DNA from 4 places in the Bacillus sp. Hm123 genome. Region 1 is predicted to be linked to each of the others. Evidence: riboswitches for the same ligand, from Rfam matches in the RefSeq annotation. Region 1 holds a riboswitch; each other region holds the start of a gene.

Region 1 (5,379 bases):
AGAATGACACCACTCGCACTCCTCTATATCAGACGCTGTCGAACGCATATAGTATGTTGTTTTTATGTTAGATTTCCATACTTGAATATGGAGGTCGAGTAACACGGAAGCACGAATATTGTTCGGTACGTAAAGGTTAAACGACACAGCTTGATCGATATGGTGTTGGCGTGCTGCATTTTGTTTAATTGACCAACGCTGATCGACAATGTAAGCAGAGTGTCGGTAAACATCATACGTTCGATGATTTAAATCTGGTGCAACAACTGGTAATTTATAATCTTTTTTCTCTTCGTGATAAAAAGGTTTAAAAATCGGATCAATAGAAGCTGTTGAGCCTGCAATAACTGATGTGGAGCTATTTGGTGCAACCGCCATGACGTAGCCGTTGCGCATACCGTTTGTAGCCACTTCTTTTTTCAATGCAAGCCATTGCTCGGATTGATAGCCTTTTTGTTCAAAATAGTAACCTGTGTGCCAATCTGATCCTTCAAACAATGGATAGGCCTCTTTTTCTTTCGCTAACTCCATGGAAGATTTAATCGTTAAAAATGCTACTTTTTCATAAAGTTTATCGGCATAATTTACCGCTTCTTCTGATTCCCATTGAATGTTCTCTAATGCAAGCAAATGATGCCATCCGAACGTTCCAAGCCCAATACCGCGATAGCGACGATTCGTACGCTCTGCTTGAACAACTGGAATTTTGTTTAAATCAATTACGTTATCAAGCATTCGAACTTGAATCGGAATGAGACGTTCTAATACACCCGCTGGAACTGCCCGTCCAAGGTTGACAGATGACAAATTACACACGACAAAATCGCCCGGTTTTGAACGTGTCACGACGAGATCATTTTCTAATGTCACTGACTCAAAGGCAGTTGGGCTCATATTTTGCATAATTTCCGTACAAAGATTGCTAGAATAAATCATACCTTCATGTTTATTCGGGTTTGCGCGGTTTGCTTCATCCCGATAAAACATAAACGGTGTTCCTGTTTCTAACTGGCTCTTCATAATCCGTTTCATCACTTCGATCGCTGGCACTGTTTTTCTCGTTAAAGATGGATGTTGGACACATTCTTCATATTTTTCACGGAAAGAACCATTGCCACGCGTTTCATCGTAAAAATCTTCAAGCGAGTAACCCATCACCGTACGCACTTCATGTGGGTCAAATAAATGCCAATCTCCTCGTTGTTCTACTTGTTCCATAAATAAATCTGGCAAGCAGACCCCTGTAAAAATATCATGAGCTCGCAAACGCTCGTCTCCGTTGTTTAACTTTAAATCGAGGAAGGTAAGAATATCTTGATGCCAAACATCTAAATAAACCGCAATCGCTCCTTGACGCTGACCGAGTTGGTCGACACTGACCGCTGTATTATTCAATTGTTTAATCCACGGAAGAACACCACTTGATGCCCCTTTAAATCCACGAATGGAAGAGCCTCTAGCACGTACTTTCCCCATGTATACACCGATACCGCCACCGTACTTCGACAAGTTGGCAACATCGGTGTTGCTGTTATAAATTCCTTGTAAAGAATCATCAACCGTATCAATAAAGCAGCTGGATAGTTGTCCATGTGGCTTCCCAGCGTTGGCAAGTGTTGGTGTTGCCACTGTCATATAAAGCTGACTCATCGCCCAATACGCTTCTGCAATTTTTTCCACTCGTTGTACTTGCTCATCTTGCATCAACGTCATCGCGATCACGAGCCAACGTTCCTGTGGTAATTCTACTGGTTGATTATTGAAATCGACTGCGACATAGCGATCCATCAACGTTTTCAACCCGATATATGTAAAGAGTTGATCACGTTCTGGCACGATCAATTGACCGATCTCTTGTAGTTCGGATCGTTCATATTTTTCGATGAGCATTGGCGTATAAAGACCTTGCTCCACCAATTTCTCCACATGTTGATCAAAATTTGAATACGGTGCCATACCACGAAGAGCTTGTTGTGTGTCGTATACTTCGTGCAAATAGAGACGAGCTGCGATATATGTCCAATGAGGAGCGGCTTCATCTATGCAACTTAATGCTTCTAAAATCATCGCCGTCGTCCACGCCTTTACGGTTTCATCTGGATGACGTTCACGCCATTTTTCGCTCGCTTTTTCTAACAGTGCTATTTGCTCTGTTCCAAACTCCTTTTTCAGTGATGCTAAGATTGCTTCCTCATTTAATTTTTCACTTACAATTGTCATATACTTAAACCTCTCTCTCGCTTGTTCTTCTTAACTGCAAAATAAAAAGACGATCCACATCGGGGTTCGTCTGAATGATTGAATTTAATCTAGGAAACAAGCGAAAGAATATGCTATACTTGCATGTGGTCAATTCACTCGCTTCCAACTTCTCAATCCCCGAAGAACGTGTCGCTTGACGATGAGTGGCAGGTCTACTGGCTTACGCTTCCTCCTTCCGCCTGCCTTCCCGCAGCAAAAAGTGCTACAGTGGTTCTTCAAGACGGTCGTCAGCGCGTACAGTTGCGGGGACAGCTCCATTTGTTGGATTCCCTATTAAACCGTTACGGTACCACGACATCGTTATACTATATATTGTGTTTTTGTACTCATACTACCCTAACATGTTGTGTCTAAATCGTAAATAGGCAATTTTATTTATAGGTGTACAAACTGATTTTTTTCCTTCTTTTATTTTACATAAGTAAGATGAGTGGTCAACATATTGACAAACAAAAACAGTGGATTCCTGTTAGTTATTTTTTAGGTATTTTTAGGAGAGAATATTATATGATGCAGTAAAATTTTTGGTATAATCAAATATCTCAGCAATTCTTTTAGATTGGTTGAATATACTTTTAATTTGTTATAAGATTGTAATGAGAATAAATTGAGAATGACAATAATTCAATAACATTTTCAATAACGACGGAGGTATAGATATGACAGCTTCTACATTAGTAATGAAAGATTTACACGTAGCAATTGAGGGTAAAGAGATTTTAAAGGGTGTAAACCTTGAGATAAAAGGTGGAGAATTCCACGCGATTATGGGACCAAACGGAACAGGTAAATCAACATTATCTTCCGCAATCATGGGTCATCCGAAATATGAAGTGACAAAAGGTAGCATTGAACTTGACGGTGAAGACGTATTAGAAATGGAAGTAGACGAGCGCGCTCGTGCCGGCCTATTTCTTGCGATGCAATATCCAAGCGAAATTACAGGTGTAACAAATGCCGACTTCTTACGTTCTGCGATCAATAGCCGCCGTGAAGAGGGTGATGAAATTTCTTTAATGAAATTCATCCGTAAAATGGACGAAAAAATGGACTTCCTTGAAATGGATCAAGATATGGCGCAACGTTACTTAAACGAAGGCTTCTCTGGTGGAGAGAAAAAGCGTAACGAAATTTTGCAATTAATGATGATCGAGCCAAAAATTGCGATCCTTGATGAAATCGATTCTGGTTTAGATATCGATGCATTAAAAGTCGTTTCTAAAGGAATTAATGACATGCGTAGCAATGAGTTCGGATGCCTAATGATCACTCACTATCAACGTCTTTTGAACTACATCACTCCTGATAAAGTACATGTTATGATGCAAGGTCGTATCGTGAAATCAGGTGGACCTGAGCTTGCACAACGCTTAGAAGCAGAAGGATATGACTGGATTAAGCAAGAGCTTGGAATCGAAGACGAAACAGTGAATCAATAAGAGCCATTTTACGAAAGCTGATCACTAGGAGGATGAACATGACTGTAGAAACAAATTTACCAGTAGATCAAGAGTACGTTCGCTCATTTTCAGCGCAAAAAGGCGACGCTCAGTGGCTAACTGACTTGCGTTTAGCGGCTCTTGATAAAATAGATGTACTACCGTTACCAGTAGCGGAAAAAACAAAAATCGATAAATGGAACTTCACGCAATTTGCGGCTCATGAAGTGACAAGTGAAGGGTTTGCTTCTTTAGAAGAGCTTCCTGAAGAAGTGAAATCATTAATTGATATCGAGCAAGCAGACAAAAACCTTTACATTCAACGCAACCAAACGGCTGCTTTCTTATCTGTATCGGAAGAATTAAAGGCGCAAGGTGTCATCTTTACCGATATTCATACAGCGGTGAAAGAGCATAGCGAGCTTGTAGAAAAATACTTCATGACAGAAGCGGTCAAAGTCGATGAGCATAAATTAACGGCTTTACACGCAGCATTAATGAACGGAGGAACTTTCCTATACGTTCCGAAAAATGTTGAAGTGAAAGAACCGATTCAAGCGGTATATGTGCATGACCATGCGGATGCGGCGCTTTTCAACCACGTATTAGTCGTGGCAGAAGATAACAGTGTTGTCACTTACGTGGAAAACTATATATCCACAGTGGAAACAGAAAATGCTGTTGCGAATATCGTGACAGAAGTGATCGCTGGGCCAAATGCGAAAGTGGTGTACGGAGCGGTAGATCATTTAAATAGCGGTGTAACAACATATGTGAACCGTCGTGGAGTAACTGACCGCGATGCTCGCATTGATTGGGCACTTGGTCTAATGAACGATGGTGATACGGTATCAGAAAACGTCACGAACTTAATCGGTGCGGGTTCATTTGCTGATACGAAAACAGTTGTTGTCGGTCGCGGCAAGCAATCACAAAACTTCACAACGAAAGTCGTTCACTTCGGCAAAAACACAGAAGGCTATATTTTAAAACATGGCGTTATGAAAGACGAAGCGAAATCGATTTTCAACGGTATCGGAAAAATCGAGCATGGCGCTTCTAAATCAAACGCAGAGCAAGAATCACGCGTATTAATGCTTAGTGAAAAAGCACGTGGAGACGCGAACCCAATTCTTCTGATTGATGAAGATGATGTAACAGCAGGTCACGCAGCATCAGTGGGACGCGTAGATCCGATGCAATTGTATTACTTAATGAGCCGCGGAATTTCTCGTCAAGAAGCAGAACGTTTAATCATTCACGGATTTTTAGCGCCAGTTGTTGATAAACTTCCGATCGAAGGAGTTAAACAGCAATTGACTGAAGTGATTGAAAGGAAAGTTCGCTAATGAACGCGAAGGAAATTAAAAAATACTTTCCGATTCTTGACCAAGAAGTCAATGGATATCCGCTCGTTTATTTAGACAGTTCGGCCACTTCACAAAAGCCAGTGCAAGTGATTGAGGCATTGAATAAATATTATCGTGAGGATAACTCGAACGTTCACCGCGGTGTGCATACACTCGGTACACGTGCAACGGACTCGTATGAAGGAGCGCGCGACAAAGTGCGTAAATTCATTAACGCGGCGGCGCGTGAGGAAATTATTTTTACCCGTGGCACGACGACATCGATCAATACGGTGGCGGCGAGCTACGGACGTGCAAACGTAAAAGAA
Region 2 (5,379 bases), 980 kb from region 1:
CTTGGCTCTCTAATAAAAGCGCCGCTTCTTTAGGGAGCATGAGACTTAGCTCACGGTCCACTCGATATCGCTCTTTGCTTTGGCCTTGAACAAACTTTTCAAAGGTGGCTTCATAGCGGTAAATTTGCCTCGTCAAAGAGGTTTCTCCTTGAATGTCTACATGTATTTCTTGCTGATTCATTAATTTTTTTCGGTGACGAAACGTCCATTCTTTGCTTACGGGCGGTAAAATAATGTCTATAGCTATCATTCCATCTTGCCTTAAATGGGTATGTATTTTTTGTAAAATAGCCACTTGTTCACTCATGACAGTAAAATGCTGGAGTACACCATCAGGCAAAATAATATGTGAAAAGGGTTGATTAAGCTCTAGCTGCTGAACGTCCATTTGGATTAATTCAAGTAAATCGGGCTGATGTTTCAGAAACGCTTTCGCTTTTTTATTAGCGACCTTTAACATGTCACCACTATGATCGATGCCTGTTACGGGTATCCCTTTTCGGCAAAGTTCTACGGCAATTCGCCCTGTACCAACCCCTATTTCTAACACTTGTTGCTGAGGATCACCGTTTGCAAGGAAGTCGCAATAAAAGGAGACTCCTGACTTCCCTGCAAATTGATCATAATAATCTGCTTCCATGTTTTCATAAACAGCAGTTGGCTCTTTCAAATGCCTTTCTCCTTGCAGCCCGCATCTATTACACAAGCTGCCAGCCAACTCATATAAGGATGTCCCTTTAGGAACGCCATTTTTTGTATCTCCCGCCCATTCATCGTAAATAAATCCGCATACTTGACATGTGGTGATGGACATTAAATCACCTCTCTTTCCGACTGCTGGATCATCCCTTCCGATAAATAAGTAATATGGATTTTGTTCGTCAAAGGATGGACGATAATATCGGCTTCCACTCGAAAAACTTCCTTGAGCATGTCCGTTGTCAGCACTTCAGCTGGTGTACCCGATATAATCATTTCGCCGTTGTCAATGACATAGATACGATCGCAATAAGCCGCCGCTAAATTTAAATCATGTAAAGCGGCGAAGACCGTCATGTTCAGCTTGCGAACAAGGTCTAGTAGTTGGAGCTGATGATGAATGTCTAAATGATTCGTCGGTTCGTCTAATACTAGCACTTGTGCTTCTTGAGCGAGGGCACGGGCGATCATCACTCTTTGCTTCTCTCCACCTGATAAGGAGGAGAACGGTGTATGGATGAAATCCGTCATTCCCACCTTTTGAAGACAATGATCCATCACTTGATGATCCTTTTTTGAATCCGCTTCCAGAAACTTTTTATGTGGAGAGCGCCCCATCGAGACAATTTCAGCTACGGTAAAATCAAATAACGACGGTGTTTCTTGACTAACGACCGCTAATTTTTGGGCCACATTGCGCGAGGAAAGCTTGAAAATATTTTCGTCATCTAATGTGATCATTCCCGCATCAGGCTTGAGCACGCGATAGATGTTTTTCAAAAGGGTTGATTTGCCACTTCCGTTCGGTCCTATGAGACCAACAAACTCTCCTGAAGCAATATCCGCATGAACGTTTTTCAACAATGGTTTCTTTTCAATACTTGAGCTTATATTTTGTACAGAGATGTTCACCCTACTTCTCCCCTCCAAAAGCGTAATGGCTTCTTCTTAGCATCCATAGAAAGAATGGTCCACCGCAAAGTGCTGTCACAATCCCAATCGGCATTTCTTCTGGAGCAATCACTTGTTTGGCAACTATATCTGCCCACACGAGGAAGATCGCTCCGATTAAAGCGCTAATCGGTAACACTTTTTGATGATCCGATCCGACCATTAAACGAACAATGTGAGGCACCATTAGGCCAAGAAAGCCGATGGAACCGCATACAGATACGAGCACGCCTGTCATTAAAGCAGTAGTGACAATCAGAACTTTTCTAAACGTTTCAACATTCACTCCTAACGTGACCGCTGCCTCTTCCCCCATTAACAAAATGTTCAACGCCCGATATTGAGACCATAAAAATAGAAACCCTAAACATATGACAAGGGCGGGAATAGGAATATACTCCCACTTAGCACCTGCCAGGCTCCCCATCATCCAAAACATCGCATCTCTTATTCCTTCTTCTTTCGGTGCTGATATCACAATAAAGCTGGTAATAGCAGAAAGCACCATGGAAATAGCGATCCCCGCTAATAATAATCTCACTGTTGAAATCTTTCCGCCCACTTGAGCTAGAAAATACACAAGAATAATAGAAAGCAAGGAGCCGATAAAGGCAGCCGTGATTAGCGCATACTGTCCGAATATGGAAAAGGCCCCAAATATAATCACTAACGTAGCACCAACTGATGCGCCAGAAGATACACCTAATATGTACGGATCGGCTAATGAGTTGCGAACAAGCGCTTGAACGGATGTTCCGTTGATCGCTAAGCCAGCTCCAGCAATGACAGCTAATATCACTCTCGGAAACCTTAAATTCCAAACAATATTTTCTTGAGCGGCTGACCAGTCTTTTGTGATCACATGCTCAAGAGAAAAGGCTTTTGACAGAGCAATCTTCCATACAGTCAGCGGATGAATCGATACAGGCCCTACCATAATCGCGATCGTAATAGAAACAACAAGAACGCTAATTAAAAAAAAGATAAAAAAAGACAGCTTATAATTGACGCTCGATTTCTTTCTTTTTTCGATGGAAATTGTTTGTACTTGCTCGATTGGTAACTCCCCCTTCACATCAATGTCATATGTTTTTCTGACAAATAAAAAGAGCATTTAAACCCGTCGAGTTTAAATGCTCACAAAAAAGATTGTCTATGCATAAAACTAGCACAACGATCATACTTTCCGTCAACACCCCCTATATCCCGTAGGTTATTTCGTATTTACTAAACGGGCAGGTCTCCTGACTCATCTTCTACACTCCCTGAGCCTTCCCGTTATTCACAGTGGCATGTTTCAGGTCGCTCTGACTTACAGTGGCGGGAACCGTGCCGGACTTTCACCGAACTTCCCTTTTAAGCTATACATATTTTCGAGTAAATATAGCACCTGTCTAATAATAAATATGAACTTTTCTAAATATTACTACATTAAAGCTAAAAATGTCTACCATTATCAAAATAGTGGAAAGTTTAATATTTTGTCGCACTTAGTTCTTTCAAGTCAAAACCCCCTGCAGAGAACTTCTCCACAAGGGGGTGATATTACTGATTCAATTCTGCTCGTTCTTCTTCGGTAAAAACACGTGATCTAGTAAGAAAACGCTTACCTTCTCGTCCTTCTAATGAAAACATTCCACCTTGACCATCAACAACATCGATGATTAGCTGGGTATGCTTCCAATAGTCAAATTGAGCGGCATTCATGTAAAAAGGACAACCACCAATTTCCCCTAATAAGACATCGCTTCGGCCAGTTAAAAAATCTCCTTCTGGATAGCACATCGGCGAGCTGCCATCACAGCACCCACCGGACTGATGAAACATTAAAGGCCCATGTCTTTCCTTTAACTTCTCAATTAATTGTAAGGCTGCTGCTGTTGCGGTTACGCGTTCAACGATTGAAAATCCCTCCTTCTATTTAGAAGAATCCAAGAGCATCCTCGCTATAGCTGACGAGCAAGTTTTTCGTTTGTTGGTAGTGAGACAGCATCATTAAGTGATTTTCGCGTCCGATTCCTGACATTTTGTAACCACCGAACGCCGCATGAGCTGGGTACGCATGATAACAGTTCGTCCACACACGTCCGGCTTGAATACCGCGCCCCATTTCATAAGCAAGATTCATATTTCTTGACCAAACACCGGCACCAAGTCCATATAACGTATCATTGGCGATTTGCAGTGCTTCTTTTTCATCTTTAAACGTAGTGACAGACACGACAGGGCCAAAAATTTCTTCTTGGAAAATACGCATACTGTTATCTCCTTTAAAGACGGTTGGCTTCATGTAGTAGCCGTTTTCAAAACCGGCGAATTGATTGCGCTCGCCACCTGTTAAGCAAGCGGCTCCTTCTTGTTTACCGATATCAACATAGGAAAGAATTTTCTCCATTTGTTCATTAGAAGCTTGAGCCCCCATCATCGTTTCCGTATCTAGTGGATTGCCTGTTTTGATTTGCTTCACGCGTTCTAATGCTCGCTCCATAAATTGATCATAGATCGATTCTTGAATGAGCGCTCGTGATGGACATGTACATACTTCCCCTTGATTTAAAGCAAATAGAACAAATCCTTCAACCGCTTTATTTAAGTACGCATCATCTTGAGCCATGACATCTTCAAAGAAAACATTCGGTGATTTACCACCAAGCTCAAGTGTGACAGGAATAATATTTTGTGATGCATATTGCATAATTAAGCGGCCCGTCGTTGTTTCTCCAGTGAACGCAACTTTCGCAATTCGTGGGCTAGTGGCTAGTGGCTTACCGCATTCTAAGCCGAAGCCGTTGACAATATTCACGACTCCTGGAGGTAAAATATCACCAATCAGCTCCATTAATACTAGAATCGAGGCAGGTGTTTGCTCGGCTGGTTTAAGTACAACACAGTTTCCGGCTGCTAAAGCAGGAGCCAGCTTCCAAACTGCCATCAAGAGCGGGAAGTTCCATGGAATGATTTGACCGACAACTCCAAGCGGCTCTTGGAAATGGTAGGCGACTGTTTTTTCATCAATTTGACTTAAAGACCCTTCTTGAGCTCGAATTGCTCCGGCAAAATAACGGAAGTGATCAATCGCTAGCGGCAGATCCGCATTTAAAGTTTCACGAACTGCTTTGCCGTTATCCCATGTTTCAGCGACGGCAAGCATTTCTAAGTTCTCTTCCATACGATCAGCGATTTTGTTTAAGATAATCGCGCGCTCTGTTGGAGAAGTTTTTCCCCATGCTTCTTTCGCCGCATGAGCAGCGTCTAAAGCTCTTTCAACATCTTCTTCTTGAGAACGAGCGACTTCACAGAACGCCCCTCCCGTAACAGGTGTGACGTTGGAGAAATATTCCCCATTGACTGGAGGTGTCCATTCGCCATTAATCCAGTTGTCATATCTCTTCTTAAAGCTTACCTTCGCATCAGCTTGTCCTGGTTGAGCATAAATCATATGATTACCTCCCCTGTTCGTTCATACACTACACACATTTCGATCAAGCGGTTACAAAACTACATAGTTAGCACGATTCGACCATTAATTTTTCCTTGTTCCATTTGGTCAAATACGTCATTGATCGCATCTAATGGAGCCGATTCAATAATCGCACGAACTTTTCCGCGAGCAGCGAAATCGAGTGCTTCTTGCATATCTTTTCTCGTTCCAACAATTGAACCTTTCACAGCTACACCATTTAACACCGTATCAAAGATTGGAATCGGAAGTTCATCATTCGGTAAGCC
Region 3 (5,379 bases), 1.6 Mb from region 1:
CTACTATACATATAAAAGTAAAAAATAAAAAGAGGGTCTGCAACCCTCTTAAAGTGTTCCTTGATTAGACAGTTCGGATCTTACGTTGTTTCAAGGCATTTCGCAGTTTAGGTAAGGTGGCTAAAGATGAAAGGATCACGATGGTATCGAGTGGGAGGTAGGCGGCCATCCACATCCAAGCCATCGTATAACTGAATCCTTCTGGAGCCTCAACCCACCATTGAAATGCGGCATACATAAAGTTAGTGCCAATTCCATAGTTAAGTAGCAAAGTGAGTAACCCAGCAAAGATATAGTTCTTTTTTTGCTGGTTGTGCTCAAGACATTTTCCTACAGCATAAGCAACAAAAATAAAAGAAATAACGAAACCGAATGTTGGACTCAATAAGCTAGCGGGCCCTCCTTTAAATTGAGCAAACACCGGAGCGCCTGCTAGTCCGATAAACATATAGGCGATCATCGACCAAGCCCCTAAACGACTACCTAATAACCCTCCAGCCATAATAGCAAATAATAATTGTAATGTTACAGGTACACCCCCAATGGTTAAAAATGGTGATACATTGGCGCCAACAGCCATTAAAGCCGCAAACAAAGCACACAACACAATTTGATTCGCTTTCATATAAGTGATCCTCCTTTTAAAAAATATCATTGTCTAATATTTTTTCATATGTTAACATTTTTGTAAATATAGTTAACACTTTTTTCAGGAGGATGATGGACATGTCTGGAATTTTTTTGACTGGAACGGATACAGACGCCGGAAAAACGATTGCCACGCTGTTGCTGACCCATGCTCTTTTACAAAAAGGGGTCGATGTTTATCCTTATAAGCCAGTACAAAGTGGGGCAGAAGAACGAGAAGGAAAGTTGATTGCTCCTGATGCGGCAATCTATCAATTGTTGCCAGAACTTAAAGATCAAGAGTTATCTACCTACTTATACAAAATGGCAAGTTCTCCTCATTTAGCGGCAGAGCAAGAGGGAGTGGTCATTCCGATTGAAGAAGTGGTCACAAACATTCAAGAGAAAGCGAGCGATCAGGAAATATTGATCGTTGAGGGAGCAGGTGGGGTGTATGTTCCTCTTAATCGTCAAGGGTATTGCATCATTGACCTCATGGAAGAATTGAAGTTTCCAATTATTATAGCGGCTAGAGCGAGCTTAGGGACGATCAATCATACGATGCTGACCGTCGAAGCATTAAAAAATAGAGGGTTGCACGTGGCGGGCATTATTTTATCAAGCACGGTGCCAGAAGATGAAGCGATCGAGCAAGATAATCGACAAATGATTGAGCGGTTGACGAACGTGCCAATCATCGGAACAATTCCTTACATTCAAAACATTTCTAGCTATTTAGCGAATGAAGCATCTCGTTCAGCAATCACAGAAAATTGGAGAATCAAACAATTGCAGGAGGTAGAGGTTGATGGATACGAAAAGACTATATGACATTAGTAAAAAGCATATGTGGCTTCCATTTACGCAAATGAAGGATTATGAAGAAGCGCCGCTTATTATCGAAAGCGGGGAAGGAATCAAGTTGAAGGATATTCACGGCAATGAATATTTAGATGGCTACTCTTCGCTTTGGCTTAACGTCCACGGTCATCGTCGCTCAGAAATTGATGAGGCGATTAAAGCTCAGCTTGATAAAATTGCTCATTCTACTTTATTAGGGGCGGCTAATGTGCCATCGATTGAGTTAGCGGAACAATTAGTTAAGCTGGCACCGGAAAAGCTAACGCGTGTCTTTTACTCGGATAGCGGGGCAGAAGCGGTGGAAATTGCCATTAAAATGGCCTATCAATATTGGCAAAACAAAGGAATAACGACGAAAACGAAATTTGTGACGATGTCTAACGGCTATCACGGGGATACGGTTGGGGCGATTAGTGTCGGCGCCATCGATATTTATCACCGCGTCTATAGCTCGCTAATGTTTAACTCTTACGTCGTACCATTCCCGGCAACATACCGTCATCCTTCTGGCGATGAAGCAACGGTGAAGCGAGAGTCACTTGAGGCGATTCGTCAATTATTTGAAGAGAAGCACGAGGAAATTGCAGGTGTGATGGTCGAGTCGCTGATGCAAGGAGCTGGCGGAATGAATATGATGCCACCGGGGTATTTAAAAGCATTGGAAGCACTTTGCCGCGAGTTTGATATTTTACTTGTTGTGGACGAAGTAGCGACAGGCTTCGGTCGGACAGGAAAGATGTTTGCTGTTGAATATGAAGACGTCCAACCAGATATTATGACGGTTGCTAAAGGAATCACCGGGGGCTATTTGCCAATCGCGGCAACGATAACAACGGAAAAAGTTTATGCTGCTTTTTATGCGGATTACACAGAAATGAAAACCTTCTTCCATGGACATTCTTATACAGGAAATCAGCTCGGCTGTGCCGCTGCTTTAGCGAATTTAAAGATTTTTGAAAAAGAGCGATTAGTCGATCAAGCGGCTAAAAAAGCCGAATACGTCAAGGAAATCCTAGCTGAACTTGCCAAATTGCCGCAAGTCGGGGATGTTCGTCAGCTTGGACTAATGTGCGGGATTGAAATTGTGAAGGATAAAGAAACGAAAGAACCGTTTCCGTGGGAAGAGCGTGTTGCGTATAAAGCCACGTTAAGAATGCGAGAACTTGGCATGCTGACAAGACCGCTCAGTGACGTGATCGTTTTCATGCCACCGCTCGCTACAAGCTTTGAAGAACTGACACAAATGGGGCAAATCATGAAACAAGCGATTGAAGAAATTCAGCTTGTTCAGCAACGATAAAAACAATCCGCAGAGGTCGTCTCTGCGGATTGTTTTTATCCAGCTTGCGATAAGTCAACATCGATTCACTAACGTTCATCGTGTTTCCTTTATCTCGTGCGGAATGCTCCAGTCCATACGTCGCCAAACAGCGCCTTTCGCTTTAGTTATCATCTAGCTGCGCCTCCTAGACACTCGAGTCAAATAACCTGCCCCTTACAAGGCTAACGCCTTTCCAGCGTCAGAACATTTGCTTGTCGTGTCTGGACAGTCGCCTCCGCTTTAGTTACTACATGCCAATGTCTTGACCGCCGTTTTGTTTTGTGAAGTGGTTGTTTGGTATTTTGTCTATTTTTGATGCTTCGTGAGAATCTAGGATTTGACGGAGACCAAATATTAGGTAAACCCCTGTAGCCATTAGTAGAAGGAATAATCCGATAACGATTACTAATTTCATATGAATCCACTCCTTTCAAATTACAGTAGTCTATTATACTTGTATTCTAGCGGATACATATGGAAAATTCAAACTTCTTCCGTTGATTTTTTGAAAGAGCGAAAAAGGGCGTGGAAGTGGGATTAAAATTGTGTATAATTAGTGTTAATAAATCATACATATGCTTGATTAGGTGAAGCCATGGAAAGCGGCTTCTTAAAAGGGGAAGCTGGTGTAAATCCAGCGCGGTCCCGCCACTGTGAGTGAGATTGTTCATTTCACGAGCCAGAAAACCTGCCTGTATCACAAGCACCGACAAACCTACGAGGATAGGGTGGTGTGAAAGGGCAGAATCTACCCTTTTTCACTGCACACCTCTATTACGTAGAGGTGTTTTTTAATTTTATAAACATAAAGGAGAGAATAGAAAAGATGAAAAAACTATCGACTTCGATTTTATCGATGCTACTAGCGGCTGGGGTGCTCGCTGGTTGCGGTGAAGAGAAAGCGGCTCCGGAAAAAGAGCAAACGAATCCACCGAAAGAAACGCAAGAAGCGGCGTTTCCAGTGACGATTAAAGATGGTGCAGGGAAAGACGTTGTTATTGACGAAGATCCTGAACGCATCGTTTCTCTCGTTCCGAGCAACACGGAAATCGCGTTTGAATTAGATCTTGGGAAAGAAATTGTTGGGGTAAATGATTATGATAATTATCCAGAAGAAGTGACAAAGATCGAGAAAATCGGCGGTATGGATTTTAATGTTGAAAAGATTATTAGTTTAAATCCTGATCTAGTGTTAGCTCAAGCATCTGGTGCTCATAATTCGAAAGATGGCTTGAAGCAATTAGAAGACGCTGGCATTGATGTACTAGTTGTGAACGATGCTCAAAACTTTGACGAAGTGTATGAGTCAATTGAAATGATCGGTCAAGCGACAGGGAAAGCAAAAGAAGCGGATGAAGTCGTGGCTGATATGAAGGAAGATGTCGCAGAAATTGAGAAGCAAGCTGAAGCGATTACAGAAGACGAAATGAAAAATGTGTTTGTTGAAGTTCAACCAGCACCTGAAATTTACACGCCAGGAAAAAACACATTTATGAATGAAATGCTTGAAATCATTCATGCGAAAAATGCTTCAGCGGACTTAGATGGCTGGAAAGCAATTACGGAAGAAGCAGTCATTGAGAAGAATCCAGATGTTATCATCACAACTTATGGGTATTATATTGAAAAGCCGGTAGAGCAAGTGTTGAGCCGCAAAGGGTGGGAAAATGTAGCTGCGATCAAAAATAAAGAAGTGCACGATGTCCAGTCTGACTTAGTATCCCGTACAGGTCCTCGTCTGACAGAAGGATTAGAGCAACTTGCTGAAGCGGTTTATCCAGATGTTTTTAAGAAATAAAGTTTCCGCCTACGTTATTGCCTTTGCTTTTTTTATTATAGCGGTATTAGCCGGTATCTCGATCGGAACGATGCACGTTCCGGTTCGGGATATCGTCTTCTTATTATCCCACCATTTTTTCGGTACATCGATTAGCGGTATCGATCCATCCTTTGATAGTGTTGTTTGGAATATTCGTTTTCCACGCGTGTTGCTTGCTGGGCTCGTTGGCGCTTCGTTGGCGGTAGCAGGAGCGGCCTTTCAAGGGCTGTTACGCAACCCTTTAGCTGATCCCTATACGTTAGGGGTGTCATCTGGTGCATCCGCGGGGGCAGTGATGGTACTATTCTTTAATATTCAACTTCCTTTATTTGAACGATTCACGTTGCCGATTGTGAGCGTTATTGCGGCGATTGTTACTATTTTTATCGTTCTTTTATTTGCTCAAGCGATTGAGCGGTCGCTCAAAGTAGAGACGATCATTCTGACAGGAATTATTTTTAGTTCTTTTTTAGGGGCGATGATTTCGTTAATGATCGCGCTTACAGGGGAAGAGTTACGGCAAATTATCGGCTGGCTGCTTGGCAGTGTGTCGATGAGAGGCTGGGATTATATTCAGTTGATCGTCCCATTTTTCTTAGTCGGGACGTTGGTGCTCGTGCTCCATTCTGCAGAGTTGAATGCGATGACTTTCGGTGAGGAGAAGGCGCAACATTTAGGCGTTGATGTTCGCAGGAAAAAACTTGTGATTTTAGGCGCTGGCTCGATGTTAACGGGTGCTGCGGTGGCGGTT
Region 4 (5,379 bases), 990 kb from region 1:
CCGGCTTGATGAATCGCGCCATTGCCAAAAATAACTTCAGGCATCACAAATTTGTTCATCTTAGCAGCACCTACCTTTTATTCGTTGTTTATTCGCTATAATCACCGAAATTCCTTTATGTTTTTGATAAAATTCGAGTTATTTTAGGGGATGATGATATGTGTTTAATTAATTTTCAGTTTCAACAGCATCCGAATTATAAATTAATCGTTGCTGCTAACCGTGATGAATTTTTCGCACGTCCGACAAAGCGAGCTCATTTTTGGGAAGATGAGCCTCAAATATTAGCGGGGCGAGACTTAGAAAAAATGGGCACATGGCTTGGTGTGACGACATCCGGGAGGTTTGCCGCATTAACCAATTTCCGTGATCCGACAGAATCAACGGAAGGGAAGTGGTCGCGGGGAGACATTGTTCGTTCGTTTTTAACTGGACGAATGGAGGAGGAGGTATTTTTGCAGCGGTTAAGTGAGGATAAGGAGAACTATCCGAGCTTTAATGTGATCGTCGGAACGGCTGATTCGCTATGGTACTATAATAATCGGCAAGATGAAGTCACTCAGGTTACGCGAGGTACCCACAGCTTAAGTAACGCTTTTTTAAACACATCGTGGCCAAAAACGGAGCGAGGAAAACAGAGTTTAGAGGCGTGTGTACGTAATAAAATGATCGTTGAAACAGATTGTTTATTTGCTTCCTTACAATCTGAGGAACAAGCGGCGGATGAAGAACTTCCGCAAACCGGTGTTTCTTTACAGTGGGAACGCTTGCTGTCTTCGATGTTTATTAACAGTGAGCAGTATGGCACACGCTCTTCTACGGTGCTGACGATTGACCGCAATGACCGCGTGCAGTTTATTGAGCGAACGTATACGAACGGACGATATACAGCGGAAGAACCATTTCAGTTTGCGATCGAAAAAAATGAGGCCAATCCTTTTGGATGAGCCTCATTTTTGTATTAAATAGATGCGTTCGCGGATGACGGTAAAAGGCGAGCTGATTGCAATCGTTTGCGAGCGAGAATACCGATCCAAGCCGCCAAGATCGCTTTGATGATCCCCCCGATAATAAATGGGGCAAATCCGCCGACGAATGCTTCCATCCAAGAAAGGTTCGCCATTACTTTCAGCCAAGCGGTTCCAATGGCTAAGTTAACTAACATCCCAATGATATTCGCAATAAATGCTTGTGTTACAGTGGCCGACGTTTTTTCGATATACAAACCGATAATAAAAGCGGAAAAAATAAAGCTAACAATATACCCACCCGTCGGACCGAAAATGACGCCCATTCCAGCGCTCATACCAGAGAATACAGGAACACCAACTGCGCCGATGAACATATAGACAATCGCTGATAACGCGCCGTATCGTGAACCTAAAATTGTAGCAGCCAAACCGACAGCTAACGTTTGCCCTGTGATCGGAACTAACGGCAGCGGAATCGTAATTTGCGCCATAATACCAATAATCGCCGCAAATAGAGCGGTCGTCATCAACATTCTTAATTTCTCGTGCTGTTTACTCATTTTTCCAACCTCCTATAATAACAAATCAATAAAATAAAAACAAATGTTAACGTTATTTTAATGAATGGTAACATAAGTTGTCAACCAAATATTATTATGGTTGACCACGCTTATTTCATTATGTGCAAAATTCAAAATAAAAATAATTAAAATTTCGTCATTAAGAGACAAAATCACAACCGCTTGGAAGAAAAAAAGAATAAGATTATAATAAATTGTTATAAATATTAGCCAATCGACAGCGTAGAAAAGAGGTTTGTACATGCGAGTAGGGATAGGGAAATGCTTTGGGACATTTGGAGAGCTAGCGCAAGGGGAGATCGATGGGCAGCCATTTTTATTTACCTTTCCTAGTCCTTTATATAGTGAAGCGAGATTTACACCTGCACAAGTAGGTTCGTTAATTGGAGAGACGAAAGGAAAGAAATTAGCGTTAATGGCCGCAGAACAGACGCTGCGAATGTTGGGCCGCTCGCCAAGCGGATATTTGTCTATTACCTCATCTATTCCAGTAGGAAAGGGGATGGCGAGCAGTTCTGCCGATATCGTCGCTACGATTCGAGCGGTCACTGCAAGTGTCGGCGCTACATTGTCAGCGAAAGAGGAAGCGATGATCGCGGCGAACATCGAGCCGACAGATGGGGTGATGCATCGAGGGATTACAGCAATCAATCAGCAAACAGGCGAGCTTTTGCACGAATTTCCTCACGTGCCTGAGCTTGTTTGCATCGGCTTTGATAGTGGCGGAAGAGTGAATACGCGAGCTTTTCACCGTAATAAAAAGGATTACAATGAAGCAGAAAAACAATTATTAGAACAGATTTTTTACGAAATGACAGTAGGGCTTACAGACGGAAATGTTGAACAAATTTTGCGAGCTGCCACAGCTAGTTCGCAAGTGAATGAACGTTTTTTACCGAAGCCAAAGATTCGTTTGTTTGTAGATTTGGCAACCGAGTTACAGGGAGGAGTAATTATTGGGCATAGCGGGACTGTGATCGGGTTGTTGTTTGATCGACAAGACCCTTTTCTTTTACAAAAGCGACAAAAAGCCATTGAACAGGTTCGCATAGAAACCGGGTGGAATCCATTAATAATTTTCTAAAAATAAAAAAAATTCTTGTCAACATGAGGCGTTTACTGATAATCTTAAAGCAGTTGTTCAAATAAATGACATATTTAAATTAAATAATAAGGTAAGAGTGCCCTTTTGTTGATTCACAAGGGATAATAGGGAAATCGGTGCAAGTCCGATGCAGCCCCCGTTACTGTAAACGGCGATGAAATTGTCAATAACCACTGGTGCTTGTTGCGCTGGGAAGGGACAAGAGTAAAGAGACCCGTAAGCCAGGAGACCTGCTTCTACCTTTTTTTCATCATTCTTCGGAGGGAAGAGTAGGATAGCTGTATCGAGCGGACGAGCTGCACATGAGCAGCGTACGGATCATTACACAAAATCCTTAACTTCTTTTGGAGTTAAGGATTTTTTGATAGAAAAGGAGCGATCATATGACGACTTGGAATTTGAAAGAAATGAATCATCACGTGTTGATTTGTAATGGGTCGAGTTGTATGCGAAAGGGCGGCGAAGAAGTGACGCAAGCGATTCGGGAGGAAATTAAAGAACGAGAGCTCGATGTTCGTGTGCATACGTCAAGAACGAAATGTAATGGTCGTTGTAAAGATGCTTGTGTCGTCGTTGTGTATCCAGAAGGAGCTTGGTATCACGAGGTGGACGAGCTCATGGCCAAAAGGATTGTCCATCAGCATTTACAAAACGGTCAACCTGTGCAAGAAGCGTTAACTTATACATATAATGGAAGTGGAATGGAGCTTATGAACGATCGCATAAAAGGGATTGAAAAAGATCGTGAAGTCAAAAAGGCTGTTCAGTGAGGAGGGTGTCCAATGAAAGGGAAATTACTACTAGTTGGCTTCGGTCCAGGCAGTGAGAAGCATATTACCGAACGAGCGAAAGAAGCGCTCCAAGAAAGCGATTGCATTATCGGTTATAAAACGTATGTTGAATTGATCGCTAATTTTATCGAGGGCAAAGAGGTGATCAGTACAGGAATGTCCGAGGAAGTGAGTCGTGCACAGGCAGCGGTGAAGTATGCCGAACAGGGAAAGAAAGTGGCGGTCATTTCGAGCGGAGATGCTGGTGTGTATGGCATGGCAGGTCTTGTCTATGAGGTGCTTGTCGAAAAAGGCTGGAGAGAGGCGGATGGAGTTGAAGTAGAAATTATTCCCGGTATTTCAGCGATTAATTCGTGTGCCTCTTTACTCGGGGCGCCTGTTATGCACGATGCTTGTACGATCAGTTTAAGTGATCACTTAACGCCATGGGAGTTAATTGAAAAGCGAATTGACGCGGCAGGACAAGCGGATTTCGTTATTGCTCTTTATAATCCGAAAAGCGGAAAGCGCACAAGACAAATTGTTGAGGCGCAGCGCATTCTATTAAAATATCGTTCTCCTGACACACCTGTCGGGCTTGTGAAAAGTGCGTACCGGGATAGAGAACAAGTTATTTTAACGACGTTAGCGGACATGCTTGAGCATGACATTGGGATGTTGACAACGGTTATGATCGGGAATTCTACCACGTTTATTTATGACAATAAAATGATCACACCACGAGGCTATCAGCGAAAGTATACGTTGACTTCTGAGAAGCAACCATTGAAGCCGCATGAACGATTGAAGCGTGAAAACGAACCGTGGGCGCTTCATGAAGGGAAGGCAGAAGCTCCGCCTTTATTAGAACTCGGCATGAAGGCGTTGCAATTACTCGATCAAAACAAAGAGCTTCCGACAAAAGAAGTCGTATTTCCCACACCGATCCAATCCATTTTTGAAGTCGCTGTTAGTCCGGGGGTAGCGAATAAAAAGTTTTCTGCACAGCAATTGCTTGTACTATCAGCTGTTGCCGGAGAGGAAGGCTCTGTTGAATACACGCCTCATCACCAAATTATTTTACGCGTATCAACGGAAGAGCCACAACAATTAACAGAGCAACTGCAACAGGCTGGCTTTATCATTTCTCCGGTTGGAGATGTGTTAGCGATTAAAGCATGTGACTTTTGTGATGGTGAAAAGAAGGATGCGATTCCATACGCAGAAGAGCTGCAACAAAAGCTCGGTGGAATGGAGATGCCTAAAGCGCTGAATATCGGTGTCAACGGCTGTGGCATGGCTTGTTATCAAGCGGTCAATGACGATATCGGGCTTGTATTCAGAAAAGGAAAATTTGATTTATTCCTCGGTGCGAAACCAGTTGGAAGAACGGCTCATGCCGGTCAGCCTGTGGCGGAAGGCGTTGAACCAAATCAAATTGTGCCACTGATCGAACGGATTGTTGCTGAGTATAAGGAAAAAGGTCATCCGAACGAGCGCTTGTTCAAGTTTTTCAAACGTGTGAAACATATTCAAGGCTTTGAGTATCGCAACATGGAACCGAAAATTATGATTGAACCTGCACCGTGCGGGGATTAAAGGAGACGATCGAATATGAAAGCTGTATTATTTGTTGGTCATGGCAGCCGTGACCCAGAAGGTAATGAACAAATTAGAATATTTGTTAATCAATTAACGCCTAAGCTAGATGATCAATTAATTATTGAAACTTGTTTTCTAGAATTTGAACGTCCAGATATTGCTAAAGGCATCGATGCTTGTGTCGCAAGAGGAGCAACATCCGTTGCTTTAATTCCGCTAATGCTTCTTCAAGCAGGGCACTCAAAAATTCATATTCCAGCGGCGATTGATGAAGCGAAAGAAAAGTATCCTACTGTTGAATTCACGTATGGAAAGCCGATCGGCATTCATCATGAAGCGATTGAAATTTG

The links. Region 1 has a riboswitch for cobalamin ahead of ACSVDJ_RS14830 (ribonucleoside-diphosphate reductase subunit alpha). Riboswitches for the same ligand answer to the same signal wherever they lie in the genome.
Region 2: another riboswitch for cobalamin. It lies ahead of ACSVDJ_RS09410 (iron chelate uptake ABC transporter family permease subunit); the one in region 1 lies ahead of ACSVDJ_RS14830 (ribonucleoside-diphosphate reductase subunit alpha).
Region 3: another riboswitch for cobalamin. It lies ahead of ACSVDJ_RS04040 (ABC transporter substrate-binding protein); the one in region 1 lies ahead of ACSVDJ_RS14830 (ribonucleoside-diphosphate reductase subunit alpha).
Region 4: another riboswitch for cobalamin. It lies ahead of ACSVDJ_RS09330 ((2Fe-2S) ferredoxin domain-containing protein); the one in region 1 lies ahead of ACSVDJ_RS14830 (ribonucleoside-diphosphate reductase subunit alpha).

Annotation. Positions count from the first base shown of each region.
Region 1 is NZ_CM200277.1:2,817,812-2,823,190, reverse strand. Features, by position in the region: gene ACSVDJ_RS14830 (ribonucleoside-diphosphate reductase subunit alpha) at 1-2,220, opposite strand, end outside; gene ACSVDJ_RS14835 (flavodoxin) at 1-10, opposite strand, end outside; cobalamin riboswitch at 2,391-2,572, opposite strand; gene sufC (Fe-S cluster assembly ATPase SufC) at 2,922-3,701, shown strand; gene sufD (Fe-S cluster assembly protein SufD) at 3,740-5,050, shown strand; gene ACSVDJ_RS14815 (cysteine desulfurase) at 5,050-5,379, shown strand, end outside.
Region 2 is NZ_CM200277.1:1,838,611-1,843,989, forward strand. Features, by position in the region: gene ACSVDJ_RS09400 (methyltransferase domain-containing protein) at 1-814, opposite strand, end outside; gene ACSVDJ_RS09405 (ABC transporter ATP-binding protein) at 814-1,611, opposite strand; gene ACSVDJ_RS09410 (iron chelate uptake ABC transporter family permease subunit) at 1,613-2,647, opposite strand; cobalamin riboswitch at 2,868-3,059, opposite strand; gene ACSVDJ_RS09415 (DUF779 domain-containing protein) at 3,196-3,552, opposite strand; gene adh (aldehyde dehydrogenase) at 3,572-5,089, opposite strand; gene adhP (alcohol dehydrogenase AdhP) at 5,149-5,379, opposite strand, start outside.
Region 3 is NZ_CM200277.1:772,416-777,794, forward strand. Features, by position in the region: gene ACSVDJ_RS04020 (biotin transporter BioY) at 65-625, opposite strand; gene bioD (dethiobiotin synthase) at 727-1,458, shown strand; gene bioA (adenosylmethionine--8-amino-7-oxononanoate transaminase) at 1,436-2,788, shown strand; gene ACSVDJ_RS04035 (hypothetical protein) at 3,057-3,224, opposite strand; cobalamin riboswitch at 3,378-3,519, shown strand; gene ACSVDJ_RS04040 (ABC transporter substrate-binding protein) at 3,636-4,607, shown strand; gene ACSVDJ_RS04045 (FecCD family ABC transporter permease) at 4,570-5,379, shown strand, end outside.
Region 4 is NZ_CM200277.1:1,824,469-1,829,847, reverse strand. Features, by position in the region: gene ACSVDJ_RS09350 (iron-containing alcohol dehydrogenase) at 1-59, opposite strand, end outside; gene ACSVDJ_RS09345 (NRDE family protein) at 159-947, shown strand; gene ACSVDJ_RS09340 (biotin transporter BioY) at 962-1,531, opposite strand; gene ACSVDJ_RS09335 (GHMP family kinase ATP-binding protein) at 1,794-2,636, shown strand; cobalamin riboswitch at 2,715-2,909, shown strand; gene ACSVDJ_RS09330 ((2Fe-2S) ferredoxin domain-containing protein) at 3,041-3,427, shown strand; gene cobJ (precorrin-3B C(17)-methyltransferase) at 3,440-5,026, shown strand; gene ACSVDJ_RS09320 (sirohydrochlorin chelatase) at 5,042-5,379, shown strand, end outside.